One region of the uncultured Merdimmobilis sp. genome, then DNA from elsewhere that is predicted to be linked to it. Evidence: predicted binding sites of a transcription regulator. Region 1 holds the regulator's gene; the other holds the start of a gene.

What was found. The regulator HrcA, encoded in region 1, represses chaperone genes, less so after heat shock. The targets are predictions, from matches to a motif close to TGTTAGCACTCNNNNNNNNNGAGTGCTAACA.
Region 2: a site for HrcA is predicted at 7,084-7,114, ahead of RDQ42_RS03760 (Hsp20/alpha crystallin family protein). Genes of this name have one in related genera too.

Annotation. Positions count from the first base shown of each region.
Region 1 covers NZ_CABRJC010000002.1:126,683-136,204, reverse strand. Annotated here, with positions in the region: gene dnaJ (molecular chaperone DnaJ) at 1-898, opposite strand, end outside; gene dnaK (molecular chaperone DnaK) at 1,098-2,954, opposite strand; gene grpE (nucleotide exchange factor GrpE) at 3,012-3,545, opposite strand; gene hrcA (heat-inducible transcriptional repressor HrcA) at 3,565-4,590, opposite strand; gene RDQ42_RS02025 (carbohydrate ABC transporter permease) at 5,453-6,370, shown strand; gene RDQ42_RS02020 (carbohydrate ABC transporter permease) at 6,370-7,194, shown strand; gene RDQ42_RS02015 (ABC transporter substrate-binding protein) at 7,256-8,641, shown strand; gene rplL (50S ribosomal protein L7/L12) at 8,861-9,235, opposite strand; gene rplJ (50S ribosomal protein L10) at 9,335-9,522, opposite strand, start outside.
Region 2 covers NZ_CABRJC010000004.1:46,094-55,615, reverse strand. Annotated here, with positions in the region: gene RDQ42_RS03800 (sirohydrochlorin cobaltochelatase) at 1-499, shown strand, start outside; gene cbiD (cobalt-precorrin-5B (C(1))-methyltransferase CbiD) at 613-1,734, shown strand; gene cobI (precorrin-2 C(20)-methyltransferase) at 1,754-2,440, shown strand; gene cobM (precorrin-4 C(11)-methyltransferase) at 2,446-3,213, shown strand; gene RDQ42_RS03780 (cobalamin biosynthesis protein) at 3,210-4,226, shown strand; gene cobJ (precorrin-3B C(17)-methyltransferase) at 4,242-4,979, shown strand; gene cbiE (precorrin-6y C5,15-methyltransferase (decarboxylating) subunit CbiE) at 4,992-6,212, shown strand; gene RDQ42_RS03765 (carboxylesterase) at 6,268-6,981, shown strand; gene RDQ42_RS03760 (Hsp20/alpha crystallin family protein) at 7,206-7,652, shown strand; gene RDQ42_RS03755 (thiamine pyrophosphate-dependent enzyme) at 7,792-8,730, opposite strand; gene porA (pyruvate ferredoxin oxidoreductase) at 8,744-9,522, opposite strand, start outside.

The DNA.
Region 1 (9,522 bases):
CGACGATCTCATCCCCCAGCGCCGCTTGGGTGAAGGTGATGGGGATGTCGCACCACACATCGTAGCCATCCCGTTCAAACAGCGGGTCGGGCCGCACCGATACGGTGATGTTCACATCGCCGGCCGGGCCGCCGTTGATCCCCTGGTCGCCTTGGCCCCGCAGGACAAAGGTCTGGCCGTCGTCGATGCCGGCTGGCACGCTGACCTCCAGCTTTTTGGTCCGGCGGATCCGCCCCTGGCCTTTGCAGTCCGGGCAAGGGTCTTTGATCACCTTGCCTGTGCCGCCGCATTTGGGACAGGTCTTGCTGGTCTGAATCACCCCAAAGGGGGTGCGTTGCTGTACCCGCACTTGGCCGGTGCCCCGGCAGTCCGGGCAGGTCTCCGGGGAGGTGCCGGGTTTGGCCCCGGTGCCGCCGCAGGTGGCACAGCCCTCCAACCGGGTGACACTGATTTCTTTTTTACAGCCCAAAGCCGCCTCCATAAAGGAGAGGGGCAGGCTGATGTTGACATCGTTCCCCCGCAACGGGGCATTGGGGTTGCGGGCCCGCGTAGACCCGCCGAAGCCGCCAAAGCCGCCGGCTCCCCCAAAGAAGGATTCAAAAATATCCCCCAGGTCGTCAAACCCGAAGCCACCGGCGCCGTAAGCGCCCTGCCCTCCGCCATAGCTGGGGTCCACCCCAGCAAAGCCGAACTGGTCGTAGCGGGCTTTCTTCTCCTTATCAGAGAGGATTTCATAGGCTTCATTGACTTCCTTAAACTTCGCCTCGGCGTCCTTGTCGCCGGGGTTGAGATCGGGATGGTATTGCTTTGCCAACTTTCGGTAGGCTTTTTTTATCTCGTCGTCCGAGGCGCCCTTCTGGATCCCAAGGACTTCATAATAATCTCTTTTATCCGGCAAACTCGATCACCCTTTTGTCTAAAAATGTAGCCATATCCAGGTGTGCTGGCACCAGGGGCTTTCTTCTGCTGACAGCAGATGCCTCTAGTATAGCACAACCGGGCCGGTTTTGCTACGGCGGGGGAAAGATTCCCTCCCGTTCAGCAAAATAAGGCTGCAGGAAGCATTCCCGCAAGCCTTATTTTGTTGTGTTATCCGGTTACTTTTCGTCGTCTACTTCTTTGAAGTCCGCGTCTACAAAGCCGTCACCGGCCCCGGTGCTTCCGGCGTTGCCAGCTGCATTTCCGTCAAAACCTGCGCCTCCGGTGGGATCGCCCTGGGGAGCAGCCGCCTTGTAAATCTTCTCGGAAACCTCGTAGAATTTCTTCTGCAAATCCTCCTGTTTGGCTTTGATCTCCTCGGTGCTGGTGCCCTTCAAGGCCTCCTTCAGCGCGGTGATCTTGCTCTCCAGCTCGGATTTATCCACGGAGTCGATCTTGTCGCCCAGGTCTTTGATGGTCTTTTCCGTTTGGAACACCATCTGGTCGGCGGCATTGCGGGTATCGACTTCCTCACGGCGCTTCTTATCCTCGGCGGCAAACTGCTCTGCCTCGTGGACGGCCTTTTCGATGTCCTCCTTGCTCATGTTGGTGGAGGAGGTGATGGTGATGTTCTGCTCCTTGCCGGTGCCCAAATCTTTGGCGGTGACATGGACAATGCCGTTGGCGTCGATGTCGAAGGTCACCTCGATTTGAGGAACCCCTCTGGGAGCGGCGGGGATGCCCTCCAACCGGAACATACCCAAGGTCTTGTTGTCCTTAGCCATCTCCCGCTCGCCTTGGAGCACATGGATATCCACCGAGGTCTGGCCGTCGGCAGCGGTGGAGAAGATCTGGGATTTCTTGGTGGGGATGGTGGTGTTGCGCTCGATGATCTTGGTGGCTACGCCGCCCAGGGTCTCCAGGCCCAGGGACAGGGGGGTGACATCCAGCAGCAGCAGGCCCTTGACCTCGCCGCCCAAAACGCCGCCCTGGATGGCTGCGCCAATGGCAACGCACTCATCAGGATTAATGCCTTTGAAGGGGTCTTTGCCCATGAAGCCTTTGACCGCATCCTGAACCGCGGGAATTCTGGAGGAACCGCCCACCAGCAGGACCTTGTCGATATCAGAGGGTTTCAGGCCAGCGTCGCTCATCGCCTGGCGAACCGGGTTCATGGTGGCCTCCACCAGGTCGGCGGTCAGCTCGTTGAATTTGGCGCGGGTCAAGGAGAGATCCAGGTGTTTGGGGCCGGTGGCATCGGCGGTGATGAAGGGCAGGTTGATGCTGGCGGTGGTCATGCCGGACAGCTCGATCTTCGCCTTCTCGGCAGCCTCTTTCAGCCGCTGCATAGCCATCTTGTCGCCGGTCAGGTCCACGCCGGACTCCTTCTTAAACTCGCTGATCAGGTAGTTCATGATCCGCTCGTCGAAGTCGTCGCCGCCCAGCCGGTTGTTGCCTGCGGTGGCCAGAACTTCCTGTACCCCGTCGCCCATCTCGATGATGGAGACATCGAAGGTGCCGCCGCCCAAGTCATAGACCATGACCTTCTGATCCTGCTCTTTGTCCACACCGTACGCCAAAGCCGCAGCGGTGGGCTCGTTGATGATTCTCTTCACTTCCAGGCCGGCGATTTTGCCTGCATCCTTGGTGGCCTGGCGCTGGGCGTCGGTGAAGTAAGCAGGGACGGTGATAACCGCGTCATAGACCTTCTCACCCAGATAAGCCTCCGCATCCGCTTTCAGCTTTTGCAGGATCATAGCCGAGATCTCTTGGGGGGAGTAGGATTTGCCGTCAATGGACACTTTATAATCGCTGCCCATGTGGCGTTTGATGGAGCTGATAGTCCGATCCGGGTTGGTGATGGCCTGGCGTTTTGCCACCTGGCCTACCATCCGCTCACCGGTTTTGGAAAACGCAACTACCGAGGGGGTGGTGCGGGCGCCTTCCGCATTGGCGATAACAACGGCCTCGCCGCCCTCCATGACGGATACGCAAGAGTTTGTGGTACCAAGGTCAATGCCGATAATTTTACTCATAGCTCAATTCCTCCTGATGTTTCAATTGATATATCTAAATTTTAGAAGTATGCACCGTTAATTTGCCACCTTCACCATGGCGTAGCGAAGGACTTTATCCCCCATGCGGTATCCCTCCTGGAACACTTCGGCGATGGTATTTTCGCCCAGGGAATCATCCTCCACATGCATCACGGCGTTGTGCAGGCTGGGGTCGAAGGTCTCTCCCGGTTTCCCGAAAGCCTCCACCCCCAACTTTTGAAACGCCCCCAACAGGGCGGTATGGATCATTTCCATCCCTTTTTTGAACTCGGCGTCAGCGCATTCAAAACTCAACGCCCGAGAGAAGCTGTCCGCCACGGTGAGGAACTCCTTTACCGTATCGGCTTTCGCCTCTGGGTAGATGGCTTCCCGCTCCTTGGAAGACCGCTTTCGGAAGTTGTCATACTCCGCAAGGGTTCTCAAGTAGCGGTCGTTGAGCTGGCGGTATTCTTCTTCCAGCTGTTCCAGCGCTGTGGGTTCCTCCGCCGCCTCCTGGGGCTTGCTTTCGGCCTCTTCCACCTGTGGGAGCTCGGTATCTTCCACCTGTGGATCTTGTTTTTTCGTATCCAAGTATCTTTCCCCTTTCGGATTATTGTTGTTCATCATAGGTCTCCGCCAAGAGGGAGCCCAGTGTGTCGGAGAAATACTCCAAATAGGGGATCATCTTGGCGTAGTTCTGGCGGACAGGCCCGATAAGCCCCACCGCCCCGGTGGCCCCACCGGCGATTCGGTACCGGGTGACTACCACCGCGCTGTCATACAGCACCGGGTGGCTGTTCTCCCGGCCGATGGTCACTGTGGTGCGGCCTTGGGCCTTTTGGACCAGGGACAGGACATTCTTCCGATCCCCCAAAAACTCCAGCACCTCATAAGCGATAGGCTGGAATTCTTTGTAACTGAGGAGGTTTGCCTCGCCGCTGAGGGCGAACTGCCCCTGGCTGATCTCCTGGCAGAGGTCATAGACACCACTTAGTATGGGGGTGAGCACCCGGGCGTACCCGCCGGAGGACACCGCCACCGAATTGAGGTAAATCTTGGAGATTTCCCCCAGGGATTTATCCACCAGCGTCGCGGTGGCAAACCGGTTGTAAATCTCTAAAAGCTCCGGGGTCAAGGCGAAATCCAGCCGGCAAACCCGGCTTTTCACCACCCCGTTGGATGCGATGATCAAAATCACCACCGCTTTGCTGCGGGAGGGGAGGATTCCCACCTGTTTCACTGTCACCGCCTCTGGGGGCATGGTGGCTGTAAAAGCGGCGCAGCCGGTAAACTGGGCCAGCGCCTGGGCCGCGTCCTCCAGCAGCTTGTCGGGATCGGGGTCCCGCACATTGAAGAGGGCGTCCACCCCGCCCCGTTCTTTGGGGGTGAGGGGGAGGGTTTGCATCAGCTGATCCAGATACAGGCGGTACCCGGTGTAGCTGGGCAGCCGCCCAGCGGAGGTGTGGGGCTGTTCCAAAAGGCCCATGTTGAAGAGGGCAGCCATCTCGTTGCGCACCGTGGCGGAGGAGACGTCCATCTGCTCAGAGACCAGTTTGGAGCCCACTGGCTCGCCGGTGTGGGTGTACACTTCGATGACAGCTGTGAGAACCCGCATCTTTCGGTCATCCATCTGCATCTGTCATCGCCTCTTTTCTCTGGTATTGGATTTAGCACTCTTTCTGTATGACTGCTAACAACTATAATTTAGCATTCCAATTCCTGAAAGTCAATAGCTTTCATAAATAATTCATAAATTATTTAGCACTCATTTATTCTCTCTGCCAGATGTAGTGTTCACCAGCTCTTTCCCCCTTATGCGCACTGTGGGCCATCATGGGGAAGGATACTGCGGTTTCCCTGGTGTTTTCCGTATTTTAGCCAATGATTGTAGGAGTCCTCATCCCCCTAGTTAAAATTTCCAATTCCGTGTGGAGGCTGCGGCGGTTTTCCCCCTTTGTCCCCACAGGGATATGCTACAATCAGGGCAAGCCCTGCGGATAGGACAACCTGCTACAACAAATATAAGGGCGGGCCTGGAAGTTTTTTCCCCATAGGTACATGCCCAGTCAAGGGAGACCACCAGCATTCACCTTATAAATAAAAGGCAGAAAATTGGCCCACTCAGTTAATCTTTTGTCAATTTTCACAAGAGAAAAGATTCGTGTTTTTTACCAATTAACATCGCCAAATATTTGCATTAAAAACAAAGTATTTCAACAAAATAGTGAAAAACCGTCAAAAAAATTTACAATCTGCGGATCTTTTTTTCAAAAATTTGGGTAATTCCGGAACAAACTGTGAGCAAGTTGTAAAGGATTGAATTGAAATTCACAAAACCCTATGCTATAATTTAGAAAACGGAATGCCATTAGCCGTTGTTATACCATATTTTTGCAATATAGCTGTCCTTTTCCCCATCAACGGCCAGTTTTATATTGCTTTTTTTCAGCCAAAACGGGCCGCTTAGCCGGCCGCTTTGCCAAGGAGGAACATCAACTATGAAAAAGTCGGCTGTTGCCGCGAAAACATCCCCGCAGAACCCCCAAAAGAACGCCATACACAAAACGCCTTTCCAGAAGATTGAACCTTATCTGTACATAACCCCCGCCCTCATCCTCTTCTGTTGTTTTGTGTTTTTCCCCTTTGCCAAAACGCTGTTTTTAAGCCTCCATTCCACCACCCCCAAGGGGGAAATCAGCAAGTTTGTGGGCTTTTCCAACTTCACCAGCCTGCTCACTTCGGAAGCCTTTCGCAACAGCCTATTTGTCACCGTTAAATACTCGCTGATGGTGGTCTTTTTCTCCATCGCGGCCGGATTTATCACCGGTGTACTGGCCAATGAGAAAATCCCCGGCACCGGCCTCTTCCGGACGATCTATTCGCTGCCCATGGCCATTTCCTCGGCGGCGGCGTCCATCATCTTCATCTTTGTGTTCCACCCCTCCATCGGCATTCTGAACTACCTGCTGGGCACCGACATCGGCTGGCTGATCTCGGACAAGTGGGCCCTCTTCTCGGTGGTGATGGTCACCGTGTGGATGAACATCGGCCTCAACTTTATCTTTATCCTGGCCGCCCTTCAATCGGTCCCGCCGGAACTGTATGAAAGCGCCTCCCTGGAGGGAGCTGGGTTCTTCCGCAAGCACCTCTCTATCACCCTGCCTTGCATCTCTCCCACCTTGTTCTTCCTGCTCATCATCAATGTGATCAACTCTTTCCAATCCTTTGCCCAGATCAACTTGATGACCAAGGGCGGCCCTGGCCAGAGCACTTATGTCATCGTTTACTCCATCTACCAGGAGGCGTTCTTCAACAACCGGTTCGGCCTCGCCTGCGCGGAGTCGGTAATTCTGTTCTTCATCATCCTGGCGCTGACCTTGGTTCAGTTCCGTCTTGAAAAGAAGGTGACCTACTAATGGTACAAAACAAATCCACCAAATGGATCCTGCTGGCAGTCAACTGCGTGGTCGCTCTGTGTATCGTCCTTCCCATCCTGTACGCGTTCAGCGTCAGCTTGATGACCCCCAGCGAGATCTTCCAGTACCCGCCCCGGCTCTTGCCCAGCGGCCTTTATACCCAAAACTACACCGATGCCCTGCGGATGGCCCCCATCTTCCGGTTCATCCTCAACTCCCTGTTTGTGGCCACTGTGGTCACCATCGGGCAGCTGTTTACCGGCGCACTGGCCGCCTACGCCTTCTCCATCCTGGAATTCAAAGGCAAAAAGGCCATCTTTATGCTGATGCTCTGCACCATGATGATCCCCAGCCAGGCCATCATCATCGCCAACTACCTGACCATCAGCGGCCTGGGCATGACCGACAGCTACCAAGCGCTGATCCTGCCCTACCTGACCTCCGCTTTCTGTGTTTTCAACATGCGCCAAGCCTTTTTACAGCTCCCCACCGAGCTCAATGAGGCCGCCAAGATTGACGGCTGTTCCACCTTCCGGTTCTTTATCAGCATCGCCCTTCCACTGACCAAGCCCTCTCTGGGGGCCCTGGGGGTATACACCTTCCTCCAGTCCTGGAACCAGTACCTGTGGCCTCTGCTGGTCACCGACAGCAAGGAGTACCGCACTGTCCAGATCGGTATGGGCATGCTGCAAAACGCCGAGGGCAACGCCTTCGGACCGATTATGGCTGGCGTCATCATGGTTCTTGCCCCTTCTATCCTGGCCTTTATCTTAGGCCAGAAACAGCTGGTCGCCGGGTTGACCGCCGGGGCAGTCAAGGGTTAATTTCGGGCTTCCACGCCGCATAGGCGGCGTACCATCATACACAAATTAAAGGAGGATCAACATGAAACTCAAACGAACTCTGGCTGCTGTGCTGGCAGCCGCGATGACACTCTCCATGGCCGGCTGCGGCGGCGGCGGTAACTCGTCCAGCGGCAGCTCCACAGGCGGTTCCGAATCCGGCACCACCGAGATCGTATTCTGGCATGCCATGGGCGGCGTCATGGGTGAACAGGTCGACCTGATGATCAAGAATTTCAACGAATCCCAGGACAAAGTGCATGTCACCGCCCAGTACCAGGGCAAATATGACGATGAGCTCACCAAGCTGAAATCCGCTATGACCGACGGTTCCGGCTCCGGCCCCGACATTGTACAAGTCTATGATATCGGTTCCAAATTTATGGTAGATAGCGGCTACATCGTCCCTGTGGAGGATTTCATTGCGGCGGACGAGTCCTTCAACAAAGAGGATATTGAGCCCAACCTGGTCAGCTACTATTCGGTGGACGGCAAGCAGTACGCCATGCCTTTCAACTCCTCCACCCCTCTTCTGTATTACAACAAGGACGCCTTCAAAGAGGCTGGCCTGGATCCGGAAAAGGCTCCCGAGACCTTCGCCCAGGTGCTGGAATACGCAGAGAAGCTGACCAAAAAAGACGGTGACAAGGTCACCCAGTACGGCTTCTCCATGGCCATCTACGGCTGGTTCTTTGAACAGCTGATCGCCGTCCAGGGCGAGTTCTACGCAGACAACAACAACGGCCGTACCGCCAACGCCACTAAAGTGGTCTTTGACGAAAACGGCGCTGGCCTCAACGTGGTCCAGACCTGGAAAGACTTAGTGGACAGCGGCTTTGTAGGCAACTTTGGCCGCAACACCGACGACACCCGCAATGCTTTCATCGCCGGCAGAACTGCCATGTACCTGGATTCCACTGCCCAGCTGGCCTCGGTCATCAAAGGCGTAGGCGGCAGATTTGAAATTGGCACCGGCAATATGCCTCGGATCGGCGAAAAAGAGGATGGCGGCGTCATCATCGGCGGCGGCTCCCTGTGGATCATCGACAATAAAGATGAGGCCCGCAAGAACGCTGCTTGGGAATTTGTAAAATATGCTTCCTCCCCCGAGGCCCAGGCCGCTTGGATGCAGGGTACCGGTTACTTTGCAACCAATGTCAAGTCTTATGAGATTGAGTCGATGAAGACCTACCTGGAAGAGAACCCCAACTTCACCACCGCCATCAACCAGCTGCACAACACCCCCACCAACGAGTTCACAAGCGGTGCTCTGCTGGGTGTATTCCCTGAGGCCAGAGCCAAATTTGAGGAAAATATGGAGCTCGTCCTTATGGGCCAGCAAACCCCAGAAGACTGCATTAAAAATGTCGCCACAGCTGTGAACGCGGCTATCACCAACTACAACGAGACCACAGAAACCGCGAAGTAGTTGTAAATTACTCAAAAAAAGGCAAGCCCGTTGGGCTTGCCTTTTTTATTTTTCCTTTGCTTTTACCGCGGAAATTCCCAGTCGGCGCAGGGACACACAACGGCTCTCTCTTCCAAGGGGTTTATCTGTGAAGTTCTAGAGGGCAGCGCAAGTACTCCACAAAAAAGCAGCCCGCCAATGGCGGGCTGCTTAAGAAGGCTATAAGATAGAGAAGCAAAACTATTTGAGCTCGACTTTAGCGCCAGCGTCTTCCAGTTTCTTCTTGATGTCCTCAGCGTCAGCTTTGGAAACACCCTCTTTGATAGCTTTAGGAGCGTTGTCAACCAGCTCTTTTGCCTCTTTCAGGCCCAGGCCGGTGATCTCTTTGACCAGCTTGATGACGCCCATTTTGCTAGCGCCAGCTTCAGCCAGAACAACGTCAAACTCGGTTTTCTCCTCAGCAGCGGGAGCAGCGGCAGCGGGGCCAGCCATCATAACGGGAGCAGCAGCAGAAACGCCGAACTCCTCCTCGATTGCTTTCACCAGCTCGGACAGTTCCAGAACGGTCAGAGTTTTGATTTCTTCTACAAATTTAGTAATTTTCTCAGAAGCCATGTCAGCTACCTCCTATAATCTTATTTTCATGTGTTGGGCTCTGCCCAAACGATTGCGCTGGGCGAACCTGCCCAACCACGGTGCCACATACCTGTGGGATTATGCCTCGACGGCGGGAGCCTCTTCCTGGCCCTTCTCCGCGATAGCGTTCAGGGCGACAGCCAGACCTCTGATGTTGCCATTGAGGACGCTGAGCAACTGAACCAGCAACTGCTCCTTGGAGGGCAGCTTGCCAACGGCGATCACCTTATCAGAATCGATCACTTCGCCATCCAGGAAACCAGCTT
Region 2 (9,522 bases), on a different contig from region 1:
CAAACTCCGCGCCCTCATCGAGGAATACCGCCCCCGCTTTCCATCCCTTTCGCTGACTGCCCCCCTCCTGCACACCACCGGGGATTTGCTGGCAGTGGCCAAGGCGGTCCTAGGCCGGCACCCTGTCGCAGAAGGGGAGGCTCTGGTGCTGATGGGCCACGGTACTTACCATCCGGCCAACAGCATCTACCCTGCCCTGGACTTCGTCTTCCGGGACCTTGGCCGGGAGGATGTCTTTGTGGGCACGGTGGAGGGCTACCCGGAGGTGGATTCGGTGCTGCGGCGGCTGCAAAGGGCCGGGTACACCAAAGCCCTCCTTGTTCCGCTGATGCTGGTGGCCGGGGATCACGCCATCAACGACATGGCCGGGGAAGAGCCGGACAGTTGGAAAAACCAGTTGGAAGGGGCCGGCATCGCCGTCCGCTGCGCTTTGGAGGGGCTGGGGGAAGTCCCCGCCATCCGGGAGCTGTACCTCTCCCACCTGCGGGAGGTTTTGTAGGAGGATTTTCCTTTCCCTCACAGGCTTTTTTTGGTACAATGGTTCCATAGCAGGACAAAACGGCGCCCAAAGACCGCATGCTGCGGTCTTTTCTTTTAAAAGGGGGGATTTTCTTGGCATTTGAACAATATTTGCAGCGGGGCCGCCAAAAACTGCGCTGTGGATACACCACCGGCGCTTGCGCCGCCTTAGCGGCAAAGGCCGCCGCCAAAATGCTGCTGACCCAGCAGATGGCGCAGGAGGAAACCCTTGTGTTACCCAAGGGTTTGGCCGTCACCGTGCCCATAGAAGAAGCAGCCTTTTCCCCCTCTTTCGCCTCCTGTGCCGTCCGCAAGGACGGGGGGGACGACTGCGACGCCACCCATGGCCTTCTCATCTATGCCAGAGTCTCCCCCTGTGCCCACCCCGGTGTGGAAATCGACGGAGGCCAAGGGGTGGGCCGGGTCACCCGCCCCGGCCTGGATCAACCGGTGGGGGCTGCGGCCATCAACTCCACCCCCCGGCGGATGATCCGGGAGGAGGTGGAGGCAGTCTGCCGCAGTTTGGACTACCAAGGCGGCCTCTCGGTGGTGATCAGCACTCCAGGCGGGGAAGCGGTCGCCCAGAAGACCTTTAACCCGGTGCTGGGCATTGAAGGGGGGATCTCCATCTTGGGCACCAGCGGCGTAGTGGAACCCCAAAGCCTCCAAGCCCTCTTAGACACCATTCAAGTGGAGCTAAAGATGCATGCCGCCGCCGGCTGCAAAGAGGTCATCTTCACCCCTGGCAACTACGGGGAGGACTTTTTGAAGGCCCATCCCCCGGTCCGGGAAATCCCGGTGGTAAAAATCTCCAACTTTGTGGGGGATTCCCTGGATTTTGCGGTGGAGATGGGTTTCACCCAGGTGTACCTGGTGGGCCACCTGGGCAAATTTGTCAAGCTGGCCGCCGGGGTGATGAACACCCATTCCCGTTATGCCGACGGCCGGCGGGAGGTCTTTGCCGCCCATGCGGGGATGGCTGGGGCCAACCAGAACTGCATCTGCCAGCTGATGGAAGCCCCCACCGCCGACCAGTGCCTCGCCATTTTGGAAGACGCCGGCCTTCGGGAGCCGGTTCTCGATTCCATTTTCAAACAGATTCTCTACCACACCCGCCGCCGGGCCGATGGGATCCAGGTGGAGGCGGTGGTTTTCAGCAACCAATCCGGCGCACTCGCCTACAGCGAGGAGGCGGGCCGGTTATTTCGTTTGTAACAAAGGAGGGCATCCGCCCATGAACAAAGGCGTTTTCTGGGGGGTCAGCGTTGGCCCCGGCGACCCTGAACTCCTCACCCTGGCCGCCCAAAAGGCCATCCTCCGCTGCCCGGTGCTGGCGGTGCCCCGCACCAAAGGGGAACACATGCTAGCTCTTTCCATCGCCCAGGGGGCGGCGGACCTCTCAGACAAGGAAATCCTCCCCTTGGATTTTTTGATGACCACCGACCCCAAAGCCCTCACAGAAAATCACCGGCATCTGGCGGGGCTGGTCGCCCAAAAGCTGGACCAGGGTCTGGATGTGGCCATGCTCAACCTGGGGGATGCCTCCATCTACGCCACCTTTTCCTACCTGATGGAGCTTCTGGCTGGGGACTATGCGGTGAAGGTCATCCCTGGGGTGCCCAGCTTCTGCGCAGCTGCAGCCGCCGCCAGGTTCCCCCTCACCACCATGAACCAGCCTCTGCACATCCTCCCCGCCGGCAAGGAAGGGATGGAGGAACAGCTGACCCAGCCGGGCCGGTTTGTGCTGATGAAAAGCGGCCGGCAGCTCCCCCGGGTCCAGGAGGCCCTGCGCCAGGCCGGGCTCTATGAAAAATCGGTGCTGGTGGCCGATTGCGGCCTCCCCGGCCAGGCCATTTACGAAAATTTGGACGACATCCGGGAAAACCCTGGGTATTTTACCACCATCTTGGTAAAGGAGTGACAGCGATGGTCCATTTTGTAGGGGCGGGCAGCGGCGCCGCCGACTTGATCACCCTGCGGGGGGCGAGGCTTTTGGGCGAGGCCGATGTGGTTGTCTACGCCGGGAGCCTAATCAACCCAGAACTTCTGGAGCTGACCCGGCCGGGGTGCTCCCTGTACAACAGCGCCAAAATGACTTTGGAGGAGGTCCTTTCGGTCCTTCAACAAGCGGAAAGGGAGGGCAAAACCGCCGTCCGCCTTCACACCGGAGATCCCTGCCTCTATGGGGCCATCCGGGAACAGATGGACGCCTTGGATGCCCTTGGCATCCCCTGGGCAGTCTGCCCGGGGGTTTCCAGCTTCTGCGGGGCGGCGGCAGCCTTGGGGGCAGAGTACACCCTCCCCGGTGTGAGCCAGAGCGTCATCATCACCCGGATGGCGGGGCGCACCCCAGTGCCGGAGCGGGAATCCATCGCCGCCCTGGCAGCCCACGGCAGCACCATGGTGGTGTTTTTGAGCGCCGGCCTACTGGAGGGGCTCCAGGCCCAGCTGATGGAGGGGGGCTATGCCCCTGACACCCCGGCGGCCATCATCTATAAGGCCACCTGGCCGGAGGAAAAAGTCCTGCGCTGCCAGGTCTCCAGCTTGGCAAAAACCGCTCAGGAAAACGGCGTCGACCGGACTGCCCTCATCCTGGTGGGCCGTTTTTTGGAGGGAAGTTACGACCGCTCCCGGCTCTATGACCCCACCTTCACCACCGGCTACCGCCAAGGAAAGGACGGGGCAGAGGCATGAAGCTGGCCATCCTCTCCTTCACCGCAACTGGCAAGCAGCTGGGGGAGCGGCTTTGCCGCCTTCTCACCGCCCAAGGCCACCAGGTGGCCGCCAGTTCCACCAAGGCGGGGGCCGACCTCCACTCTTGGACGGCAGCCTGGTTTACCGATGCCGACGGTCTCATCTACATCGGGGCGGCGGCCATCGCGGTTCGGGCCATCGCCCCCCATCTAAAGAGCAAAACCACCGACCCCGCCGTCCTCTGTGTAGATGAGCTGGGGCGGTTTGTCATTCCCCTCCTGTCCGGCCACATTGGCGGGGCCAACAGCCTGGCCCGCCAGATCGGGGCCCTTTTGGGGGCCACGGCGGTGATCACCACCGCCACCGACCTCCACGGCCTGTTTGCCGTGGATACCTGGGCCAAATCCCAGGGGCTGGCTCTGCGCAATGCCGAGGCCATCAAACGGGTCTCCGGCAAGCTACTGGATGGGGAAACCATCCGGGTATTCAGTGAATTCCCGGTGGCCGGAGCCCTGCCTGCTGGGCTCCTCCTGGTTGGGGAGGAAGAACCGTGTGACCTCTATCTGGGCATCCATCCCTGCCCTTGCCCGGAGGCCCTCCAGCTCATCCCCCCCATTGTGTGCGCCGGGATAGGCTGCCGCCGGGGCATTGCCCAGGAAATCTTGGAACGATCTCTGCGGTCTGCCTTCCAGGCGGCAAACCTCTGCCCCCAAGCGCTGGGGAAGATCGCCTCCATCGACCGAAAAGCCGGGGAGCCGGGCCTTCTCGCCCTTTGCCATAAACTGGGCCTCCCCTTTCTCACCTATACCGCCGGGGAACTTATGGGAACCCCTGGCAGCTTCACCCCTTCCCCCTTTGTGGAGGCCACAGTGGGGGTGGACAACGTCTGCGAGCGCAGCGCTGTCCAGGGAAGCGGCGGGCGGCTCCTCCTCCCCAAACAGGTAGGGGACGGCGTCACCGTGGCGCTGGCCGCAGCTCCCTATCAAGTGGATTTTTCGACAACTAACACCTAAAGGAGGTTGATCCCCATGAAACAGCTGACCGTAGTTGGCCTCGGCCCGGGCGGCCCCCAGGGACTGACCGCCCAGGCACAGGAAGCCCTGGGGGAAGCGGATCTGATCTGCGGCTACACCGGCTACATCGATCTGATCCGGGAGTATTATCCAGATAAGGAGCTGCTTTCTACCCCCATGACCCAGGAGATCGCCCGGTGTCGGGCTGCTTTGGAGGCCGCCGGCCAAGGCCGCCGGGTGGCCATGGTATGCAGCGGGGATCCTGGCGTCTACGGGATGGCTAGCCCCATCCTGGAACTGGCGGAGGAATTCCCCCAGGTGGAAGTGGAAATCCTCCCCGGAGTGACCGCCGCCACCAGCGGGGCCGCCTTGCTGGGCGCACCCTTGACCCACGATTTTGCGGTGATCTCCCTCAGCGACCGGCTCACCCCCTGGGAACTGATCTTAAAACGGCTGCGGCTGGCTGCCCAGGGGGATTTTGTCCTCTGCTTATACAACCCGGTGAGCAAGTCCCGCCCTGACCATTTGAAAATCGCCTGCGACGCCCTGCTGGAGGTCCTCCCCGGCGACCGGCTCTGCGGCTGGGCCCGGAACATCGGCCGGGCAGGGGAGGAATCGGCCATCCTCACCCTTGGGGAGCTGCGGGAGACGGACAACCTGGACATGTTCACCACCGTGTTCATCGGCAACAGCTCCACCCGCCGGGTGGGGGATCGGCTGGTCACCCCCCGTGGCTACGGGATGAACCAGTAAGGGGGGAACTTTATGAAAGTAACACTGTTGGGCGTCGGCATGGGGAATGGCTCCCTGACCACCAAAGCCCAAGCCGCCCTGGGGGAAGCGGATGTCCTTCTGGGGGCCAGGCGAGTGCTGGATAGCATCCCCGGCTTCTGCGGGGAGCGGGTCGCTACCTATGCCCCAGGGGAGATTCTCTCCTTCCTCCAAAGCCACCCCGGATGCCGCCGGGCAGTGGTGGCCTACAGCGGCGACACCGGCTTTTACAGCGGTGCGCGGCAGCTCCTCCCCTTGTTGGAGGAGCACGGCATCCCAGTAGAGGTGCTTCCCGGCATCTCCACGGTGCAGGCCCTCGCGGCCCGGCTGGGGATTCCCTGGCAGGAATTTTGCCTGGTCAGCGCCCATGGGGTGGATACAGACGTCCTCGCCCCGCTGCTCAACCATCCATCGGTTTTTTACCTCACTGGGGGGAAGTGGACCCCCGGCGCCATCTGCGGGGAGTTCTGCCGGGCGGGCCTGGGGGACACCCTAGTGACGGTGGCATCCAACCTCTCTTACCCGGAAGAAGAAGTGGTCACCGCCACAGCCAAAGAGATCGCCCATCGGCCGTTCCCCTCTTTAAGCGCCCTCCTCGCCCGGCGGCAAAAACCGTCCTTCCGGCGGGAATTTGGCTCTTTTGGCATCCCCGACAGCGCCTTTCTGCGGGGAGAAGTCCCCATGACCAAGGCGGAGGTGCGGGCGGTTATCCTCTCCAAGCTGCGCCTTTCCCCCCACAGCGTCGCCTACGACGTGGGGGCGGGCACCGGGTCGGTTTCGGTAGAAATGTCCCTTGCCGCCCACTGGGGCAGGATCTACGCTATAGAGGAAAATCCCGCCGCCCTGGAGCTGATCGCCGCCAACCGGGAGCGCTTCGGCGCTTACAACATGGAGGTGGTTCCTGGCCGGGCGCCGGGTTCTTTGAAACCCCTCCCCCCGCCTGACGCGGTGTTTGTAGGCGGCTCCAAAGGGGAGCTGCAAGGGATTCTGGAGGCTGTGCTTGAAAAAAACCCCCGGTGCCGGGTGGCAATCAGCGCTGTGACTCTGGAGACCCTCGCCCAGGGAACAACCCTCCTCACCCGGCTGGGCTTATCCGGCGCAGAGTGGGTCCAAATCGGGGTGAGCCGGGCCAAACTCCTGGGCAGCAGCCATCTTTTGATGGCGCAGAACCCCATTTTCCTGCTGGCAGCAGGTGGGGAGGAACCCTCTTGGTAATTCCACCTGGCGGGGGAATCCCTGCCTTTCTTTGTCCTCGAAAGGAGGATATTTTATGGACACAACCCCTATTTTTATCGGGGAAATCCCCGCCCTCCTGTGGGGTGCCCCCTCCAGCCAGCTGATTGTGGCGGTCCACGGCAGCGGCTCCCACAAAGGGGATGAGGTCATCGCCCTGCTGGCCCGGGAGGCAGTGCCCAAAGGCTACCGGGTCCTCAGTTTCGACCTCCCGGAGCATGGGGACCGCCAAGGCCATCCCGCCCTGTGTAAGGCGCAGACCTGTGTCCCGGAACTGGTTCAGGTCATGGCCTACGCCCAAACCCTGGCCTCCCACATCCGGCTATTCGGGTGCAGCTTAGGAGCATATTTCGGCCTCCTCGCCTGCCGGGGATTCCCCTTGGAGCAGGCCCTGTTCCTTTCCCCAGTGGTGGATATGGAGCGGCTCATCGGGAATATGATGGGCTGGTTCCAGGTCACCCCCCAGCAGCTGGAAGCAGAGGGGGAAATTCCCACCCCCATGGGTCAAACCCTGTATTGGGACTATTACCGTTATGTAAAGGGCCATCCCATCGACCAGTGGGATGCCCCGACTGCCATCCTGTGCAGCTCCCAGGATACCCTAAGCGAGCCGGAGGTGGTGCATGCCTTTGCCCGGCGGTTCTCCTGCGATTTGCAGGTTCTGGAAGGCGGGGAGCACTTTTTCCACACCCCCCAGCAGCTGGCCGTCTATCGGGATTGGCTGTCACGTCATATAGAGCCAGTAGTCTAAAAGGCAAAAGGGCACCCGTTTCTACGGGTGCCCTTTTGCTGCGCCTAGGCCCTCTTGTCTCTTATTGCATGAAATGAAAACAATTTTTGAGGAAAATGTTAATTTTAGCACTCTAGTGTTGACAGTGCTAAATCCCAGTGGTATTCTAAAGGCGTACCAAGGAAAGGGGCCCAGAAAGGTCCCCCCTGGCAGGCAATATCCATCGTGAATAGGAGGAATGAAGTATGTTGCCTAGCATCTTTGGAGAAAACTTGTTTGATGATTGGTTTGAATCCCCCATTGAAAAAACCTTTTTTGGGGAACGCAACCCTCTGTATGGCAAACACGCCAAGAACTTGATGAAAACCGATGTACGGGAGACCGATTCCAGCTATGAGCTGGCCATCGACCTGCCTGGTTTTAAGAAAGAGGACATTCAGGCCCAGCTGAAAAATGGTTACCTAACCATCAGCGCATCCAAGGGTCTTGATAAAGATGAGACCGACAAAGAAGGCCGTTACATCCGTCAAGAGCGTTACACCGGCCAGTGCTGCCGCACCTTCTATGTGGGGGACGGCATCTCCCAAGAAGAGATCCGCGCCAAATTTGAGGACGGCATCTTGAAGCTGTCTGTCCCCAAGAAACAGCCCAAGGCCATCGAATCCAGCCAGTACATTTCCATCGAAGGCTAACAAGAAAGAGCCCGGCAATTGTTGCCGGGCTCTTTCTATCCCCCCAATCAGCGTTTCCCCATAATAGAACAAAAGGGCCAGGCAAAAGCCTGGCCCTTTTTCTCCATTGGGAAACGGTTGGGTAGTATCCTATTTGCAGTTACAGCTCTTCGCCACATTTTTTCAGCAGCTGGGCCCACTTCTCGTCAACATCCTTCTGGATCTCGGCGATCAGAGCTTCGTTGCCGGGTTTGAACAGGTGTCTGAACCGGCCCTGGAGCTTCAGGAACTCCTCAATGGGCAGCTTGTTCTTGGGACGGTAGGACAGCTTCCAAACGCCGTTCTCCACCTCAAACAGAGGCCAGAAGCAGGTCTCTACAGCCATCTTGCAGACGGTCATCATGTCCTCAGAGGGGTATCTCCAACCTCTGGGGCAGGGAGCCATGACGTTCAGGAAAGCCGCACCAGGGGTGTGGATGGCCTTGTAAGCCTTCTCATGCAGGTCTTTGAAGTTGCCGATAAAGGTGGTCTGGGCCACATAGGGGATGTCGTGGGCGGCGATCACCGCAGCCAGGTCTTTGCGGGACTGGGCCTTACCAGGGCTGCATTTGCCCACGGCAGAAGTGGTGGTCTCGGCATATTTGGGGGTGGAGGAGGCTCTCTGGATACCGGTGTTCATGTATGCTTCGTTGTCGTAGCAGACATACACCATATCGTGGCCGCGCTCCATGGCGCCGGACAGGGACTGGAAGCCGATGTCGTAGGTGCCGCCGTCACCGCCGAAGGCGATGAATTTATATTTCTCGTTCAGCTTGCCTCTCTGGGTCAGCGCGCGGTAGGCGGATTCCACACCGCTGCAGGTGGCGCCGGAGTTCTCAAACGCCGCGTGGATAAAGGAATCGTTCCAAGAGGTATAGGGATACATGCAGGTGGATACCTCCAGGCATCCGGTGGCGCTGGTGATAACCGCTTTTTCATCGGCGTCCAGCGCACGAAGCACACCTCTTACGGCGATACCGGCGCCACAGCCGGCACACAATCTGTGGCCGCCCGACAGACGCTCGGGTTTGCTCATCTCTTCTTTAAAGTTGTAAGCCATGCCTGTCGCCTCCTTATTCTCTTACTCCCAGGTACTGGTAACCTGTGGGGATTGCATCGGTTTTGACAACCTCTTCCAGCTTGCCGAAGGCGCACTTGATGTCGTCCACCTTCACGTCGCGGCCGCCCAGGCCGTAGACAAAGTTGATGGCCTTCACATTGTTGCAGACGCCGAACATAGAAGCGCGGACGTCAGCGCCCAAGGGGCCGCCGATGTCGGAGAAGCTCTCCGCCTTGTCCATGATAGCCACAGCCTTGACGTTCTTCAGGGCGGCGGCGATCTCCTCGCCGGGGAAGGGGCGGTACACGCGGACTTTGATCAGGCCGGCTTTGACGCCCTGGGCTCTGAGCTCATCCACAGCGTCCTTAGCAGTGCCGGCAGAGGAGCCGATGATGACCATGGCATACTCGGCATCTTCCATCTTGTACTCCTCGATGAAGCCGTATTTGCGGCCGGTCAGCTCCTCGTATTCCTTGGCGACGTCCAGGATGACCTTCTTGGCGTTGTGCATGGCGACAGCCTGCTGTTTTTTATGCTCCATGTAGTAATGGACGGTGTCGTAGGGGCCGACAGACAGGGCCTCGGCGGGGTTCAGGAGGCATTTCTCCGGCTTGTACTCGCCGACAAACGCCTTGACCTTCTCATCCTCCAACAGGGTGATGTTGTCCACAGCGTGGCTGGTGATAAAGCCGTCCTGGCAGGCCATAACCGGCAGCAGAACGTCTTTGTGCTCACCGATGCGGAAGCTCATGATGTAGTTGTCGTAGGCCTCCTGGGCGTTCTCAGCATAGA